DNA from 3 places in the Sphingopyxis sp. 550B genome. Region 3 is predicted to be linked to each of the others. Evidence: riboswitches for the same ligand, from Rfam matches in the RefSeq annotation. Region 3 holds a riboswitch; each other region holds the start of a gene.
What was found. A riboswitch is a leader RNA that binds a small molecule or an ion and turns the genes downstream of it on or off. The one in region 3 is predicted to bind cobalamin.

Region 1 (5,910 bases), 1.9 Mb from region 3:
TTGCCGGACCAGCGCAATGCCGCTCCGACGTCGAGACCGAAGGGAAGAGCATAGCCGACCGACGCATTGGCCGCGTGGCGCGGACGGCGCGGCAGGTCCCTGCCGAAATTGGTCGCGCCCGGCGAACGATCCTCGGCCACGATCCAGCTATAATTGCCGTCGAGCGTCAGCGCGCCCAGCGTCAGCGCCGCCGTCGCCTCGATCCCATGCGCCTCGCCGCGCGCGACATTGGAATAATAGCCCGAACGGCGCGTGGAATCGCCAGGGACCAGGCAGAGCGGATTGGGCGTGGTGGGCGAGCAGGAATTGAAGATGATCTGCCCGGTCGTGGTGCGATCGAACCAGACCCCGCCAACCGTCAGAGCGCGGCCGAACAATTGCTGCTCGATCCCTGCTTCCCAGCCATGCGCTTCCTCCGGGTCGAGCGCGACATTCCCATATTCGCTGAACATCTGATACAGCGTCGGCGCCTTGAAGCCTTCGCCATAGCTCGCGCGCAGGATGGTCCCGGTCGGCAGCCGCCAGACACCGCCCGCCGCAAACAGTGTCTGCCCGCCGAAGCGGTCGTGATCGTCATGGCGGACGCCGCCGTTGATCGTCAGCCCGTCCAGGGGCTCGACGCTGAGCTGGCCATAAAGGCTCGTCACGTCCGCCTTGCCGATCGCGAAGTCGGGAAGGGGCGTTGCCAGCGAACCCGAAGGCGAACGGCTGCGGAACCTCGACCGTTCATTCTCGACGCCGAAGACCGCGCTGACGCCGCGCGTGACATCGATATTGCCCTGATATTCCCAGCGGCGATTCTCTCCCTTGGCCTGAAGGCTGACTGGACGAGCACGCAGCGGCCCGTAATTGCTGCGATCGGTGTCGGTGTAGGAATAGGAAATCCGGTTGCGGAAACGCCCATCCAACAGGTCGAAGTTGGCGCCGGCATAGCTCACGAATTCCTCGTTGAGCGCGTAGTCCGGTGTATCGCCGCTCGTCGAATCGAGATTGACGCGCGCCTTGGAATAATAGCCGCGCACTTCGACGCTGAGGTTCGAAGCCAGCGCCAGTTCGGCGCGGCCCGTCACGCTGCGGTTGCGATAGCCGTCGCGCTCGCCGCCGCCAAAGGCTGGGGCGATCGCCGAAATGCCGTCGGTGGTGAAGCTTTGCCCACCAATGCGCCAGCTCAGTGGGCCCGTGCGGCCGCCGATCGCGGCGCGCGCGCTGACCGTGTTGCGCGACCCGGCCTCGATGTCGAAGCTGCCTTCCAGCGGTTTTTCGGGGATGGCCGTGACGATATTGACAACGCCGCCGATCGCCTGGCTGCCCCACAGGATCGATTGCGGACCACGCAGGATTTCGATCCGCTCCATGTCGCCGACCAGCAGGTTGGCGAAATTATAGCCGCCGCCGGCCGCCGCCGGATCGTTGAGCTTCACGCCATCGATCACGACAACGGTATGATCGGACTCGGCGCCGCGGATGCGCAGCGATGTCGCGGTGCCATAGCCGCCGTTGCGCGAAACGGTGATGCCCGGCGTGCGCAGCAGCAACTCGGTCGCGCCGATGTCCTGCGACCGGTCGATCGCCGCCTTGTCGAGCACGGTGATCGTAGACGGCACCTCGTCGAGTGCGAGCGGCGCGCGCGTCGCGGTGACGACGATGCTGTCCTCTTCGGACGTCGCGGCGGCGTTGGCGGCTTCTGCGGCCGATACGGGAAAGCCGGCTGCAAGTGCCGCCAGTGAAATGGAACTTCGAACAATAACACGGAACATAGGGTACCCCATCGACAAGACCATTCGGTCGCTGGGTCGATGGCGGCCCACCCTGATAGGCGAACGACATCGGCCCGCGCGGCCGCGCGGTCACCTTTGTCGTCTGTCGGGTTCACCCCCGTCCGCCCGGCACACCCTGTCCGCGCGAAAGACGACGGCGACGGGCAGGTCTCCTGGCTCGCGGGTCGACGCCGGTCCGGGCCGCCTTCTCAGGACCGATGGTCCCAATGGCATATGGCCCGATGGCTCTCCGCTTACAGTTGCAGGGGCAGCAGGGGTTTCGCACCCCATTCCCTTTCAATCCCCTTTCGGGGAACCTGTCGCGGCCCGCTCGTTAGGCAAATCGCGTCAGGCGATCAAGTGAAAGAAGCTGCCCGTCACAAGACCGGCGCGATGCCCGGCGGGGCCGAGATCGCGACCCGCCGCGTCGGCAAGCCGGGCGAAGGGGGTGCCTTCGTTCGTCGATGTGATGGTCGCATGATGATATTCATGCCCCCACAGCGGCGTTTCGGCATCGGCGAAGCGCGTCGGCGCGAACAGCCGCGCCTGCCGATAGCCGAGCGACATCTTCCGTTTCGCGAAGCTGGTATCGACCGGCAGCAGCCTCGCCATCGGATGCACGATGCCGTCCGCATCCTCGATGCTGCGGCCGAGCAGCATATAGCCGCCGCATTCGCCATGCACCGGCGCGCGCGCCGCGAAGGCGCGCAACCCCGCCATGAAGCGCGCATTGCCCGCCAGCCTGCCCGCGTGCAGTTCGGGATAGCCGCCGGGCAGCCAGCAGGCGTCGCAGTCCATCGGCGGCGCCTCGTCGGCGAGCGGCGAGAAGCCGCAAATCTCCGCGCCCGCATCGCGCCACCACGACGCCAGATGCGGATAGAAGAAGGCGAAGGCATCGTCGGCGGCGAGGGCGATGCGCTGCCCCGGCGGACGCAGGCGCGGTCGGACGGGCAAGGCCGGAGAGGTCGCACGCGCTGCCGCGCGGATCGCGGCGAGGTCGCAATCGCGCGCGACGATGGCCGCGACCGCATCGATCCGCTCGTCCAGCGCGCCATCTTCGCGCGCCTGCACCAGCCCGAGGTGGCGAGAGGCGACCGCCAGCGCCGGATCGCGGCGGATCATGCCGAACAGCGGCAGGTCGAGCGCGTCGAATCCTTCGGCGATCATCGCGGCGTGACGGTCGCTCGCAACGCGGTTGACGATGACGCCGGCCACCGACGGCGCGCCGGGAAAGGTCGCGAAGCCATGCGCGATCGCCGCGACGCTCTGGCCCGCGCCCTCGGCATCGACGACGAGCAGGACCGGCCAATCCGTCAGCCGCGCGACCTCGGCCGCCGTGCTGCCCTGGCCCGCGCCATCGAACAATCCCATCGCGGCTTCGGCGACGACCAGATCGGCACCGTAGGCCGCCTGCGCCGCCAGCCCCTTCAGCATCGCCGGCGTCATCGCGAAGCCGTCGAGATTGACCGATGGTCGCCCGGTCGCCACGGCGTGAAAGCCGGGGTCGATATAGTCGGGTCCGCATTTTGCCGCAGCGACGCCGAGTCCTTCGCGCAGGAAAGCGCGCTGCAGCCCGATCGCGACGAGCGTCTTGCCCGCCCCCGAGCGCGGCGCCGCGACCAGCAGTCCCGGCGCGAATTGGCCGCTCAAAACTCGATGCCCCGCTGCGCCTTCACGCCCGACCGGAACGGGTGCTTCACCTGCACCATCTCGGTGACGAGGTCGGCGGCTTCGATCAGCGCCTCGGGCGCATTGCGGCCGGTGACGATGACATGCTTCATCTCGCCTCGATCGAGCAGGCCCGCGATCACCTCGTCAACGGACAGATATTCGTAGCGCAATACGATGTTGAGTTCGTCGGCGACCACCATCGCGATGTCGGGATCGGCGATCATCCGCTTCACCTCGTCCCATCCGGCGCGCGCCCAGGCGATATCGCGCGCACGGTCCTGCGTGTCCCAGGTGAAGCCTTCGCCCATGACCTTGTGCTCGACCTGCCCGGGAAAGGCCGAATAGACGGCCTTCTCGCCAGTCGCCCAGCCGCCCTTGATGAACTGGACGATGCCGACCTTCATCCCGTGCCCCAGCGCGCGGCACACCATGCCGAAGGCGGCAGTCGACTTTCCCTTGCCCTTGCCGGTGTGGACGATCAGCAGGCCCTTTTCCTGCGTCTTGTCGGCCATGATCTTGGCTCTTGCAGCCTGCCGCTTGCGCGCCTTTTCATTGTGGCGTTCATTGATTTCGTCTTCGGTCATCTTTCCCTCCGGGCACGACATCGCTCTGGCGCGGCGCCGACCGGCACCGCACCGCTGATTTTCGTCGCCCGAACGGGTGATCCGTGCCCTGGCCTTTCCCTGGACCGAGGCATTGAGCGACCCACGCCGGCAGGTCTCCTGGCTCGCGGGTCGTCGCTTGATGCACGCCTTCCCAGGTCGCCCCAGTGGCAGACCCGGTCGGGGACCGGGTCGGTGCATCGCGCTCGCCGCTTACAGTTGCAGGGACAGCCATGGCTTCGGCCTGCCGCGAACGGACGGCCTCACCATATTCCCTATTATGCCCTCGCGGGCACCGGCGCGGTTGCGCAAAGGCAGATGCCTTCACTCATCCGGAATTAGCGCATGATCCATCTTAATCAACATCCACGGTGATCCTGTCCCTAACGGCTGTTGGCGTCCATTGCCGCCGGATCGGTTGTCAAATGTCCGCTTCCAACGATTCGCGCCGCGGAAAACCGGCGACCGAGGCTGGAATCGTGCGGCCAGGTGAGCCTGCTTTCCCGGCCATGTCGGTACGATGCCGACGGTCCGCTAACGTTGAGAGTTTCAGACGCCGCCAGGCGTCAGAAAGTCTTCGGTGCCCGAACCGCGGTGGTCATGAGCCGAGCTATGGGGAAAGCTGTTTTGCGCTGATGGTGGGGTAGCCGGGCGCAGCCCAAAAGCGGACGCTTCCGGTAGCGGAGCGTCTGGATATGGGTCGAAAAAGCGGACGTGCAAAAGCAGACGGGCCGATTTTGGTGGTGTGACGTCTGCTTTTGAGCAGGGCCAGCGCAAGCGGGTCCGCTTCCAGGCGCGGGTCTGCCCTGGATGGTGTTGGCGATAGGCCGTGCCGGGTCACGGCGCCTGTATCCCGGATGACGGTGCCGGAGAGGGCGGCGCACGCGGGAGGTAGCGGCGCTCGAAAACCTCGATGATGATCATGGTGCCGCCACAGCAAGGGCATAGCGGTTGAGCTTTGAGGTCGGCGGGTTGATCGTCGTCTGGTGAAGGTGCGACGCTGAGCAGGCGGCGAGCGCGTTCGAGATGATACTTGCGCCTGGCGCTGGCGAGCAGTCCATAGTGGCGGATCCGATGGAACCCACGCGGCAGGGCGTGGAGGAGAAAGCGGCGGATGAACTCGTCAGCAGCGAGCGTCATGACCTGCTGCCGTCCGGCGCCGGACTTGCGGTAATCCTTGTAGCGGAAGGTGACCCCGACCTCATCGAACCGGAGAAGGCGGCTGTTCGATATCGCGACCCGGTGGGTGTAGCGTGACAGATAGGCGAGCACCGCCTCGGGCCCAGCGAACGGTGGCTTGGCATAGACGACCCAGCGCTTCTTGCGGACCGGCGAGAGGTGCCGCAGGAACGCGCGTCGTTCGGCGAGATGCGTGAGGCTGCCAAAGAGGGCGAGCTGCCCGCGGTCATGGAGCGCGCGCAGCCGGGTTAGGAACAGGCGTCGGAACAGGGCACCAAGCACGCGGACCGGCAGCAGGAAGGCGGGGCGTGCGGATATCCAGCGTGTTCCATCGCGCGAGATGCCGCCGCCGGGCACGATCATGTGGATATGGGGATGATGGGTCAGCGCCGAGCCCCATGTGTGGAGGACGGCGGTGATGCCGATCCGGGCGCCGAGGTGCTTCGGGTCGGCGGCAATCGTCAGCATCGTATCGGCCGCCGCCTTGAACAGCAGGTCATAGACGAGCGCCTTGTTGTGGAAGGCGATCGCGGCGACCTCGGCAGGCAGCGTGAACACGACGTGGAAATAGCCGACCGGGAGGAGGTCGGCCTCGCGGGCCTCGAGCCAGGTGCGTGCAGCAGCGCCCTGGCACCTCGGGCAATGCCGGTTGCGGCAACTGTTGTAGGCGATCCGCCAATGCCCGCAGTCGGTGCAGGCTT
Region 2 (5,910 bases), 1.7 Mb from region 3:
GACAGGTTGAGCGCGAGGCTGATGCCCGCCCCCGCGAGCGTGCCGACGGCGATGCCGGCGAGGATCAGCGTCAGCGGGCTTTCGGAGCGGCCCGCGAGCGCGAAGAGCAGCGCGAGCGACAGCAGCGCACCGACGATCGACAGCAGCGGCAGCGCCGCAGGGTGAAGATTGGCGAGCCCGAAATAGAGCGCGGCGACCGCGCCAAGCGCCGCGGCGTTCGAGGTGCCGAGCACCGACGGCTCGGCGAGGGGATTGCGCAGATAGCCTTGCAGCGCCGCGCCCGCGAGCCCGAGCATGGCGCCGACCGCGAGCCCGACCAGCAGGCGCGGCAGGCGCAGGTCGAAGAGGATGACGGTCGCGACATGATCGCCGCGGCCGGATGCGGCGGCAAACAGGCGGGCGAGCGGCAGGTCGACGGTGCCGAAGCACAGCGAAGCTGCCGCCACGCCGCATGCAAGCGCGAGCAGCGCCAGCGTCAGCCGCCGGGGCGATCGGGCGTCGCGCATCGTCATCGGCGCGCGCCGTCGTGGCGCTGGATCTGCCCGGCAAGGCGGTGCACGGCCGCCCCATAAGCGGGGCCGCCGCAAACGGTCCACGCCTCCGGCACGCTGAGCCGCGGAATGCCCCGAAGCGCGGGATGATGCAGCATCTCGCTGCCCTGATCGGTGATGGTGTCGCTCGCGCTTTCGACGATCAGGAAATCGGGGTTCGCCGCCACCATCTCCTCGAGGCTCAGTTGCGACAGCGGCGGCTTGCCCAGCTTTGCGGCAAGATTGACCAGCCCGACGCGCCCCATCATTTCGTCGATCAGCGTCCCCGTCCCGGTCATGTAGCCGCGCCGCTGGTAATAGGCGGCGACCCGGCCGCGCCCCGGGCGGGGCACGCCGGCGAGGTCGCGCTCCATCCGCGCGATCAGCGCTTCGCCGCGCGCCGGATCGCCGAGCGCGGTCGCGGTCAGGCGGATCGTCCGGCGGATGACGTCGAAGCTGTCGGCGGTCGGCAGGTCGAGCGTCCGAAAGCTGCCGCGCGGCAGCGCCGCGACCGCCGCGCTGCCGCTCGCGGGCATGCCGACGATCAGGTCGGGCGCCGCGACCAGTATCTGTTCGGCGGCGTTGCGGATCAGCGGCAGCCCGCGCGCCGCCGCGGCGGCCGCGGACATGCCGGGGTCGGTCGCGTTGCGCGTCAGCCCGGCGATCCGGTCGCGGTCGGCGAGCGCGAGCAGCAGCTGGTCGGCGCACAGGTTGAGCGACACGACGCGCTGCGGCGCGGCCGGTGGCGTCGCCGGCGCCGCGCGGCCGCCCTGCTGCGCCCACAGTGCGCCGCCGCCGGCGAGCAGCAGCGCGAGCGCGGGCAGGGCGGCGTGCGGGGTCAAGCGGGTTCCTCTTCCCTCAGAAGCGCAGGCGGACGCCGCCATAGGCGGCCCGGCCCGGCGTCGCGATGCTGAAAACCTCCTCATAGTCGACCCCGAGCAGATTCTCGACGCGCCCGAAGACCGAGATGGCATCGGTCACCCGGTAATCGGCGCCAAGGTTGACGAGCACATAGTCCTTCATCGCGACCACGACCGGGACATAGCTGGGGTCGATATAGGCGAGGTCGGTCGTGCGGCCGTTGTAGCGCAGCGTCAGGGTCCCCGCAAAGCGCTGGTCGCTGCTCGACACGGTGGTGTTGAAGCTGGCGATATGCTTCGGCCGCCGCACTTCGGGCGCGCCGTTCTCGCGCGCCTTGATCCAGCTGTAGGCGAGGTCGAAGCGAAGCTGCGGCAGCGGCCGCGCGCTGGCGAAGGCCTCGATGCCGTGCTGCTTGCTCGTCGTCGCGCGGTTCGCCGGAGTCGCGGTGAAGTCGGGCGCCGGATAGTCGGTGAAGATCTCGTCCTTCAGCGTCGAATCGAACCAGGTCGCCCCGACCGTCGCCCAGTCGTCGGCGCCGAAGCTCTGCTCGATCCCCGCTTCCCAGCCCTCGGACTTTTCGGGTTTCAGGTCGGGATTGCCGATGTAGCGGCCGTCGATATAGCCGAACAGCTCGAAATAGCCCGGATTCTTGACCCCGGTGCCATAGGCGCCGCGGATGCGCGTGCCGGTCGGAAGGCGATAGCTGCCCTGGACGCGCCAGGTCGTCGCATCGTCGAAGCGGTTGTTGTCGTCGTGGCGCAGCGACGCGCCGAGCGAGAGCGCGCCCGCGGTCAGCTCATATTGGGCGACCAGCCCCAGATTGTCGGTGTGGCGCTTTCCCTGAAAGGCGCCCGGCGTCAGCGTGCGGAAGGCCTCGCGCTCGACATCGACCGCACCGGTCAGCCGGTGGGCGATCGCATCGGTCCCGAAGCGGATGCTCGAGGTCAGCGATCCCTTGTAGCGCTGTCCCTTGCTGCCATAGTCCAACCCGAAGGGGGAGCGGCCGTGGCGCGCGGTGTCGGAAAGCTGCCCCGACAGGCTGGTCACCCAGCGCCCGTCGAGCGCGGTCAGTTCGGCCGCCAGCAGGGCATGGAAGGATTCGGTCTCGACATGGACGCCGGGGCTGTCGACGATATAGCCGAAGCGCGGGCTCGTCGTATCATATTCGCTGTCGTTGTTGTCGGCGTCGCTGAAGCCATAGCGCAGCACGGCGTTCAGCCGGAAGGCGTCGCTCGGCGTCCAGCCCAGCTTCGCGCTCGCGCCGACCGTCTGCATCCCGACGTCGCGCACCCCGCCGCGCGCGGTCGGATAGCCGTTCGCGCCGTAATAGGTACCGGTGATCGCATAGTCGAAGCTGTCCGATGCGCCCGCGGCGCGGGCGCTGCCGGCGACGGTGCCGAACGACCCGCCCTCGATCCGGGCGCTCAGGCCCGGCGCCTCGCGTCCCGACAGGGTGATGTAATGGATCACGCCGCCGATCGCGTCGGAGCCATAGAGCGACGATTGCTGGCCGCGCAGCACCTCGATCCGCGCGGCGGGGTCGGCGAGCAGACCGCCGAAATCGAACTGGCCCTGATAGGGGTCGGCGACCTCGATGCCGTCGACCAGGACGAGGACGTGATTGGCTTCGCTGCCGCGGATGCGGATATCGGTCATGCCGCCGAGGCCGCCGGTGCGGCTGACCGCGACGCCGGGCACGTCGCGCAGCACGTCGGAAACGATGCGCGTCTGGCGCTGTTCGAGCGCTTCGCTGTCGATCGCCGTGACCGAGGCGCCGAGCTGGTCCGCCCGGACCCCTTCGCCCGAACGCGAGGCAGTGACGATGATCGCGTCGCCGGGGCGCGGGTCGGCGGCGGCATCGCCGGTCTGGGCCAGCGCCGGCGACGTCGCCGCCAGCGCCACGATGGAAAGGCCGTATTTCAACATGGGAGTCCCCCATGCGCCGAGAGCGAAGGCGGGGACCTGCCGAGCCGCGTGCGCGATCGACCGGCGCACGGGCGGCGGGCTGGCGCAAGGCGCCCGCATTTCGTGCCCCGAAGCGGCCCCGGCCGCTGGGTCGTCGCTCGACGGAGTTCTCCGTGCCCTGGCCTTTCCCTGGACCGAGGCATTGAGCGACCCGCGCCGGCAGGTCTCCTGGCTCGCGGGTCGTCGCTTGATGCACGCCTTCCCAGGTCGCCCCAGTGGCAGACCCGGTCGGGGACCGGGTCGGTGCATCGCGCTCGCCGCTTACAGTTGCAGGGACAGCCCCGGTTTCGAAGGCCCGGCCGGACCCCCTTACCGCGTTCCCTTTTAAGCCCCATCGGGGCACCGGCGCGATCAATGCAAGGTTGCCCTTGCGGCGCCCGCCCATAGCGCCTCGGCATATTTTGGCAATCGGCTTTTGCGGGGCCTGCGCGCTTGCCCGAACCGTCCGCCGGGACTAGGAGCGCGGCGTGGCCGATCTTTCCGCCTTCCGCCGACCGGGCTGGCTGCTGCTACCGGTGCTTCTCGCGCTGCTCGCGCGGGTGCTGGTCGCGCCGGGCTGGATGATCGGGCCCGATGCCGGGGGTTCGATCACCGTCCGCGTCTGTTCGGACCCGTCGAACCCCGGCGGGACGATGACCATCCCGGTCCAGACCGCGGGCGATCATCCCGATGGCGAGGGGCAGCAGCATTGCCCGTGGGGCGCGCTCGCGGTGGCGCCGATCGTGCCCGATGCCCCGGCACTGCCCGCGGCGCCGGCACCGGCCGCCCCCACGCCGCTGGCGATCCCCTCGCTCGGCTTCGCGCCGGGCATCGCCTCGCCGCTTCCTCCCAGCACCGGCCCGCCCGCCTTCGCCTGATTCAGACCGATCGCCGGCCGCGCTTCCGCGCGCGCCGGCCTTGCCTGATTTTCAGCGAAGGATTTTCCATGACCCGTTCCGTTACCCGCGCGGCGCCCCTGCCGGCGCTCGCCCTCGCCCTGTCGTTTTCCCCGGTGCCCTTTTCCCCCGCCGCTCACGCCGAGGAGGCGACGATCATCGTCACCGCGCCGACGCTCGCCGACGCCGCGCAGCAGCGCGCGGCGCAGACCCCCGGCGGCACCGATGTCGTCACGCATCAGGATTATGCCGACAAGACGATCGTGTCGCTGCGCGATACGCTCGCCTTCTCGCCCGGCGTCTACCTCCAGCCGCGCTATGGGCAGGAGGTGCGCCTCGCGATCCGCGGCTCGGGCCTCTCGCGCGGCTTCCACATGCGCGGCGTCACGCTGTTGCAGGACGGGGTGCCGATCAACCTCGCCGACGACAATGGTGATTTTCAGGAGCTGGAGCCGATCTTCTTCGACCATCTCGAAGTCTATCGCGGCGCCAATGCGCTGCGCTTCGGTTCGGGAACGCTGGGCGGCGCGATCAACGGCGTGACTCCGACCGGGCGCACCGCCCACGGCGTCTATCTGCGCGGCGACGCCGGCAGCTTCGGCCTGCTGCGCGGCCTGGTTTCGGCGGGCGTCGCCAGCGGGCCGGTCGACGCCTGGGGCGCGGTCAGCGCCGACACGTCGGACGGCGACCGCGACCATGCGCGGCGCCGCAGCCTGCGCTTCCACGGCAATGTCGGGCTAACGCTCGGCGACGGGGTCGCGACGCGCTTCTATGCGAGCATCAACCGCATCCGCCAGCAATTGCCGGGCGCGCTGACCGAGGCGCAGGCGCTGACCGCCCCGCGCGGCGCCAATGCGGGCAGCATCGCGGGCGATCAGCGACGCGACATCGATTCGCTGCGCTTGCAGAACCGCACCCGCTTCGACCTCGGCACCGCGACGCTCGAGGTCGGGGGTTTCGTCAACGCGAAATCGCTCTTTCACCCGATCTTTCAGCTGATCGACCAGAAATCGACCGACGTCGGCGGGTTCGCGCGGCTCGACTATGCCGCGGGGCCGGTCGAGGTGACGCTGGGGGGCGAGATTCGCCGTGGCAGCACCCACGCGCGGCAGTTCGTCAACGTCGCCGGCCGGCGCGGCGCGCTGACCCTCGACGCCGATCAGGAGGCGCGGACCGCGAACCTCTATGGCGAACTGCGCGTGCGGCCGGTGCCGCCGGTGACGCTGATCGCGGGGGGCGTCTATGCCGATGGCATGCGCAAGCGGCGCGTCGGCTTTTCGGCGACCCCGGCCGCCGACGGGCGCGTCGCGTTCGACGCCTTTTCGCCCAAGTTCGGCGTGCTGGTCGAACCGGCGGAGCATGTCCAGATCTTCGCCAACTACAGCCGCTCGGCCGAATTTCCCGGTTTCGGGGAGGTGTTCCAGTCGATCGGCATGCCGCCCGCCAGCGCGCTGATCGCCGACATCCGGCCGCAGCGCGCCTGGACGGCGGAGATCGGCACGCGCGGAACGATGGGTCCGGTGCGTTGGGACGTCGCCTGGTATCGCGCGGCGATCACCGGCGAGATGCTGCAATATACGGTGAACGGCAGCATCCCCGCCGCCACCTTCAACGCCGACCGGACGCTGCATCGGGGGGTGGAGGCCGGGCTGGAGCTGACCCTCGCACCCTGGCTGCGG
Region 3 (5,910 bases):
CTTGCCCTGCAATTCGCGCCACGCCTCCCGATATTGATCGGTCAGTTCGGCGACGAAATCGGCGGCGGGGCGCACCGCGCGCACCGACCCGATTCCCTGGCCGGACCCCCAGATGTCCTTCCACGCCTTGACCTTGGTATTGCCGCCCGAACCGAAGTTCATCGTCTTGAGGTCGCCCTTCGGCAGCGCATCGGGGTCGAGCCCGGCGTTGACGATCGAGCCGCGCAGATAATTGCCGTGGACGCCGGTGAACAGGTCCGAATAGACGATGTCGGCGGCGCGCCCCTCGACGATCCCGGCCTTGTATCCGGCGTCGGCGTTCGCCTCGGCGCAGGCGATGAAGGCGCTGCCGATATAGGCGAGATCGGCGCCGCAGGCCTGCGCGGCGAGGATCGAGCGGCCGTGCGCGATCGCGCCCGACAGCGCGACCGGCCCGTCGAACCATTCGCGGATTTCCTGCACCAGCGCGAAGGGCGACTGGGTGCCGGCATGCCCGCCCGCGCCGGCCGCGACCGGGATCAGCCCGTCGGCGCCCTTCTCGACCGCCTTGCGCGCGAAGCGGTCGTCGATGACGTCGTGAAGCGTGATGCCGCCCCAGTTATGGACCGCCTGGTTCAGCTCCTCGCGCGCGCCGAGCGAGGTAATGGTGATCGGCACCTTCCACTTCTCGCAGGTCGCGATATCGGCTTCGAGCCGGTCGTTCGAGCGATGGACGATCTGGTTGACCGCGAACGGCGCCGAGGGACGGTCGGGATTGTCGCGATCCCACGCCGCCAGTTCCTCGGTGATGCGGTGGAGCCATTCGTCGAGCAGCGTCTGCGGGCGCGCGTTGAGCGCCGGGAAGCTGCCGACGATTCCCGCCTTGCACTGCGCGATGACGAGGTCGGGGCCCGAGACGATGAACAGCGGCGAACCGATGACGGGCAGGCGAAGGCGGTCAAAAATCGCGGGAAGGGCCATGGGCGTCGCTCTCCGAATAGAGGTTTCGGCTGACCTTAACGTAAACGGAAGGCTGTGCAAGGGGGATCGCGGCCGCCTGTCACAAGTGCGAACCGGTCAGGACTGCGGAGGAACGGCGGCCGGGCGGCCGAGCGCGCGCGGGCGCCGGTCGGGGCCGACGGCGACGAAGATGAAGACCGCCTGCGTCACCTTGTGCCCGTCCTCGGCATGGCGGTCGCGTGCCCAGGCTTCGACCTCGACATGCATGGAGGTCCGCCCGACCTTCATCAGCCGGCCGAAAACCGACACCTCGTCGCCGACGAACACGGGGCGGTGGAAGGCCATGCCCTCCACCGAGACCGTGACCGCCCGGCCGCGCGCGTGGAGCGATGCGACCGAAGACGCGGCCAGGTCCATCTGAGCCATCAGCCAGCCGCCGAAGATGTCGCCATAGACATTGGCGTTGGCGGGCATCGCGGTGACGCGGATCGTGGGCTGGTCCGCGGGCATGGTTTCGTCAGGCATCATAGGCCTCCCGAATCCGCATCCGCTGCGCCGCGGCGACCATCGAGACGAGGGCCGGTCGCACCTCGTCCCACTTGCGCGTCTTGAGCCCGCAATCGGGATTCACCCAGATTTGATCGGGCGGCAGGTGCCGTCCGGCGAGGGTCAGCAGGTCGGTCATCTCGCGCTCGGCCGGAATGCGCGGCGAATGGATGTCATAGACGCCGGGACCGATCTCGTTCGGATAGGCATAGCTTGCGAAGGCCCCGAGCAGCTCCATCTGCGACCGCGCGGTTTCGATCGAGATGACGTCGGCGTCCATCGCACCGATCGCGGGAAGGATGTCGTTGAATTCCGAATAGCACATGTGGGTGTGAATCTGCGTGTCGTCGCGCACGCCGGAGGCCGCGATGCGAAAGCATTCGACCGCCCAGCCCAGATAATGCGGCCATTCGCCGCGGCGCAGCGGCAGCCCTTCGCGCAGCGCCGCCTCGTCGATCTGGACGATCGCGGCGCCCGCGGCCTCCAGGTCCAGCACCTCGTCGCGGATCGCCAGCGCGATCTGGCGGCAGCTCGCTTCGCGTGGCTGGTCGTCGCGGACGAACGACCAGTTGAGGATCGTCACCGGGCCGGTGAGCATGCCCTTCACCGGCCGGTCGGTCTGATCCTGGGCATAGCGCCACCAGTCGACCGTCATCGGCCGCGGACGCGACACGTCGCCATAGAGGATCGGCGGCCGCACGCAGCGCGAGCCATAGCTCTGCACCCAGCCGCTGCGGGTGAAGGCGAAACCGGCAAGCCGTTCGCCGAAATATTGCACCATGTCGTTGCGCTCGAACTCGCCGTGGACGAGGACGTCGAGGCCGATCTCCTCCTGCCACTTGATCGCGGCGCGGGTTTCGACCTTCAGATAGCGGTCATAGGCCGCATCGTCGATTTCGCCCCGAATATGCGCGGCGCGCGCCTTGCGGACCTCCGCCGTCTGGGGAAAGGAGCCGATCGTCGTGGTCGGATAGCGGGGAAGCGGAAGGCGCCGGCGCTGCGCCTCGCGGCGGGCGGCGAAGGGCGCGGCCCGGCGCGCGGCGTCCGCATCGAGCGCGGCAAGGCGCGCGGCGACGGCGGGATCGTGGATGCGGGGCGAGGTCGCCCGGGCGACCGCGGCCATCCGCGACGCCGAAAAGGCGGCGAAGGCGGCATCCTCGCCTTCGTTCAACGCCCTGGCGAGCGCGGCGAGTTCCTCGATCTTTTGCGCCGCGAAAGCCAGCCATTGCGCGATTTCGGGATCGAGCGCGGTTTCGAGCGCTAGATCGACCGGAACGTGGAGCAGCGAACAGGACGGCGCGAGGATCAGGTCGCGCGTCGCCGCCAACTCCTTGAGCCGCCAGTAAAGGTCGGGAAGGTTGGCGCGCCAGATGTTGCGGCCGTCGACGATGCCGAGCGACAGCAGGACGTGCGGCCGCACCTTGTCGAGTGCCGGGCCGAGCTGTTCGGGCGCGCGGACGAGGTCGAGGTGGAGGCCGTGGACGGGCAGTTCGGCGGCGAGGTCCAGATTGTCGCCGAGGCCGCCGAAATAGGGGGTGAGCATCAGGCGCGGCCCCGCCGTCGCCAGCCGCGCATAGGCGCGCTCGAACGCGGCGCGCTGCGCATCGTCGAGATCGAGGACGAGGCAGGGCTCGTCGATCTGCACCCAGTCGGCGCCCTGTTTCGCCAGCCGCGCGAGAATCTCGGCATAGGTGTCGAGCAGCGCGGGAAGCAGGGCGAGCGGTTCGACCGCCTTGCCTTTGGCGAGCATCAGGTAGCTGACCGGGCCGAGCAGCACCGGGCGCGTCTGATACCCCAGCGCCTTCGCTTCGTCATATTCGTCGAAGATCTTGGTCGAGGCGATGCGGAAGGTCTGGCCGGCGGTGAGTTCGGGGACGAGGAAATGATAGTTGGTGTCGAACCATTTTGTCATCTCCTGCGCGGTCGTATCGGCGGCGTGGCCGCACCCGGCGTGCGCCGGATCGCCCTGCGCGCCGCGCGCCATCGCGAAATAGAGATCGGTATCGACCGTCTCGCCGTCCCAGTCGTAGCGCGCGGGGACGGCGCCGATCAGCGCCGAGATGTCGAGCACATGGTCGTAGAGCGAAAAATCGTTCGACGGCAGGATGTCGGCCCCCAGCGCCTTCTGCCGCGCCCAGTGGGCGACGCGCAGGCCGGCCGCCGCCGCATGCAGGTCGGCGAGGGTCGATTTGCCCGACCAGTAGGATTCGAGCGCGACCTTGAGTTCGCGGCGAAGGCCGATGCGGGGAAAGCCTAAAGTGGCGACGCTGACAGTCATTTCGAGCACCTTGCAGGGGGCAAGGGCGACGGACAGACGCGAACGCACGATATCCCGCGTCCGCAGGGCAAGGGTCGGACGCAGCCATGCATGCGGCCTGACCGGGCACCCCGCCGGAGGACGTATCTGACGAGGCAGGTCTCCTGGCTCGCGGGTCGCCGCAGCGGTCTGGCCTTCCCGGTTCCTTGCCGAACCAGTGGCATGATCGACCGCCGCTCGCCGCTTACAGTTGCGGGGGCAGCGCCGGTTTCGCACCGGCTTCCCATCTTCGCTCCGCCCCAGATGCCCGGCGCGAAGAACCTCGACAGCATGCAGAATAGGCGCCGCGACGATCCTGTCAAGCGCTATATAAAGAAATCTTTATATGTGTCTCGCGGCGTGGTGACTGACCCTATCCTAAAAGGCAGTCGCCAGCAGCGCGGCGGTGGCGGCCGCGATCGCCAGCAGGAGCGCGATCTTCGGACCGTGCGAGGCGAGAATATGGGTCCGCCGGCGATCGAAGGGCGGCCCATCGACCTCATGAGAAAGCTCGGGTTCGGGCCGCGTGCGCGCCGCGAAGGTGGGCGGCGATGCGAGGGCGGGGCCGCTGATCCCGCTGGCGAGCGCCAGCTTCTCGAACGCCACTGCCATCTTCTCGCGGTCGAGGTGCCGGTCGATCGCCTCGCGCTCGGGGTCGGGATCGGGCGGCGGCGGCAGGCTTGCGACCCTGCGCTCGATTTCGCGGTCGAGCGCGTGGAGGCGGTCGATCGCCTCGACGATCCGCTGCCGGTCGCTGCTGGCGAGCGCCAGTTCGAGACGGGTCAGCGACAGCGCGCTCGCGCGGCAATATTGCAGGCTCCAGAACAGGTCGCTGCTTCCCCCGTCGGCGGGGAGCGGCCCGGTGGGCGCGGCGGACGCGCTCGGGCCGCTGGCGGACGGGGCCTGGGATGCGTTCACGGGTCCTTCTCCTTCGCCGCCCCCCGGCTGCGCGCATCGGCTTAGGACCAAATGCGCGCGCCGCGAAACGCCGATCGGGCCAGTCGTGACCGGGATGCGGCGGACGGGAGAGGGAAGGGGTGCGCGGAGGCCGGGGCGGCCCGCGCCGCGCCCGCCTCCGCGACCGGATCAGATCGCGTTCGCCGCCGACAGGATCGCGCGCACGCTGGCGGTCGCGACATCGGTGTCGAGACCGCAGCCGAACAGGCTGCGGCCGTCGGGGGTGCGGCATTCGACATAGGCGGCGGCCTGCACATTGCTGCCCTGGCCGATCGCATGTTCCGAATAATCGACGATGTCCATCGCCGGGCCGCCCGATTCGGCCAGCGCGGCGACGACGCTCGACATCAGGCCGTTGCCGCGGCCGCTGATGCTGCGCTCGGCGCCGTCGATGGTCAGCTTGCCCGCGAAGATGCGGTCGGCGCCGCTCTGGCTTTCCGCCCAGCTCACGAGCTGGAAGCGCTTGCCGTCCGCCGCCAGATAATGTCCCTCGAAGGCGGTCCAGATGTCGTCGGCGGTCAGCTCTCGGCTCGTCTGGTCCGCCACCGCCTGGACGATGTGGCTGAAGCTCGCCTGCATTTTCTTCGGCAGCTTCAGCCCCTTGTCCTGTTCGAGCACCCAGGCGACGCCGCCCTTGCCCGACTGGCTGTTGACGCGGATCACCGCTTCGTAGCTGCGCCCCAGATCGGCGGGGTCTATCGGCAGGTAGGGGACTTCCCACTTGTCGTCGTTCTGCCGCTCGCGCGCCGCGAACCCCTTCTTGATCGCGTCCTGGTGGCTGCCCGAAAAGGCGGTGTAGACCAGTTCGCCGCCATAGGGGTGGCGCGGGTGGACCGGCAACTGGTTGCAATATTCGACCGTCTGGATGACCTGATCGATGTCGGAGAAGTCCAGTTCGGGGTCGACGCCCTGCGTGTACATGTTGAGCGCGATGGTGACGAGGCAGGTGTTGCCGGTGCGCTCGCCGTTTCCGAACAGGCAGCCCTCGACGCGGTCGGCGCCCGCGAGCAGGCCGAGTTCGGCCGCCGCGACCCCGGTGCCGCGGTCGTTGTGCGTGTGCAGGCTGATCAGCGCGCGGTCGCGGTTCGGCAGATGCTTGCAGAAATATTCGATCTGGTCGGCATAGATGTTCGGCGTCGCCGCCTCGACCGTCGCGGGCAGGTTGAGGATGA

Region 1: another riboswitch for cobalamin. It lies ahead of cobO (cob(I)yrinic acid a,c-diamide adenosyltransferase); the one in region 3 lies ahead of metE (5-methyltetrahydropteroyltriglutamate--homocysteine S-methyltransferase).
Region 2: another riboswitch for cobalamin. It lies ahead of AC2S9W_RS03635 (TonB-dependent receptor plug domain-containing protein); the one in region 3 lies ahead of metE (5-methyltetrahydropteroyltriglutamate--homocysteine S-methyltransferase).

Annotation. Positions count from the first base shown of each region.
Region 1 covers NZ_CM171610.1:86,391-92,300, forward strand. Annotated here, with positions in the region: gene AC2S9W_RS00405 (TonB-dependent receptor plug domain-containing protein) at 1-1,757, opposite strand, end outside; cobalamin riboswitch at 1,904-2,093, opposite strand; gene AC2S9W_RS00410 (cobyrinic acid a,c-diamide synthase CobB) at 2,106-3,407, opposite strand; gene cobO (cob(I)yrinic acid a,c-diamide adenosyltransferase) at 3,404-4,012, opposite strand; cobalamin riboswitch at 4,124-4,345, opposite strand; gene AC2S9W_RS00420 (IS91 family transposase) at 4,868-5,910, opposite strand, start outside.
Region 2 covers NZ_CM171610.1:784,084-789,993, reverse strand. Annotated here, with positions in the region: gene AC2S9W_RS03645 (FecCD family ABC transporter permease) at 1-506, opposite strand, end outside; gene AC2S9W_RS03640 (ABC transporter substrate-binding protein) at 509-1,372, opposite strand; gene AC2S9W_RS03635 (TonB-dependent receptor plug domain-containing protein) at 1,389-3,317, opposite strand; cobalamin riboswitch at 3,498-3,718, opposite strand; gene AC2S9W_RS03630 (hypothetical protein) at 3,824-4,213, shown strand; gene AC2S9W_RS03625 (TonB-dependent receptor family protein) at 4,282-5,910, shown strand, end outside.
Region 3 covers NZ_CM171610.1:2,445,653-2,451,562, forward strand. Annotated here, with positions in the region: gene AC2S9W_RS11445 (NAD(P)H-dependent flavin oxidoreductase) at 1-960, opposite strand, end outside; gene AC2S9W_RS11450 (acyl-CoA thioesterase) at 1,057-1,464, opposite strand; gene metE (5-methyltetrahydropteroyltriglutamate--homocysteine S-methyltransferase) at 1,457-3,763, opposite strand; cobalamin riboswitch at 3,880-4,082, opposite strand; gene AC2S9W_RS11460 (hypothetical protein) at 4,160-4,699, opposite strand; gene leuA (2-isopropylmalate synthase) at 4,868-5,910, opposite strand, start outside.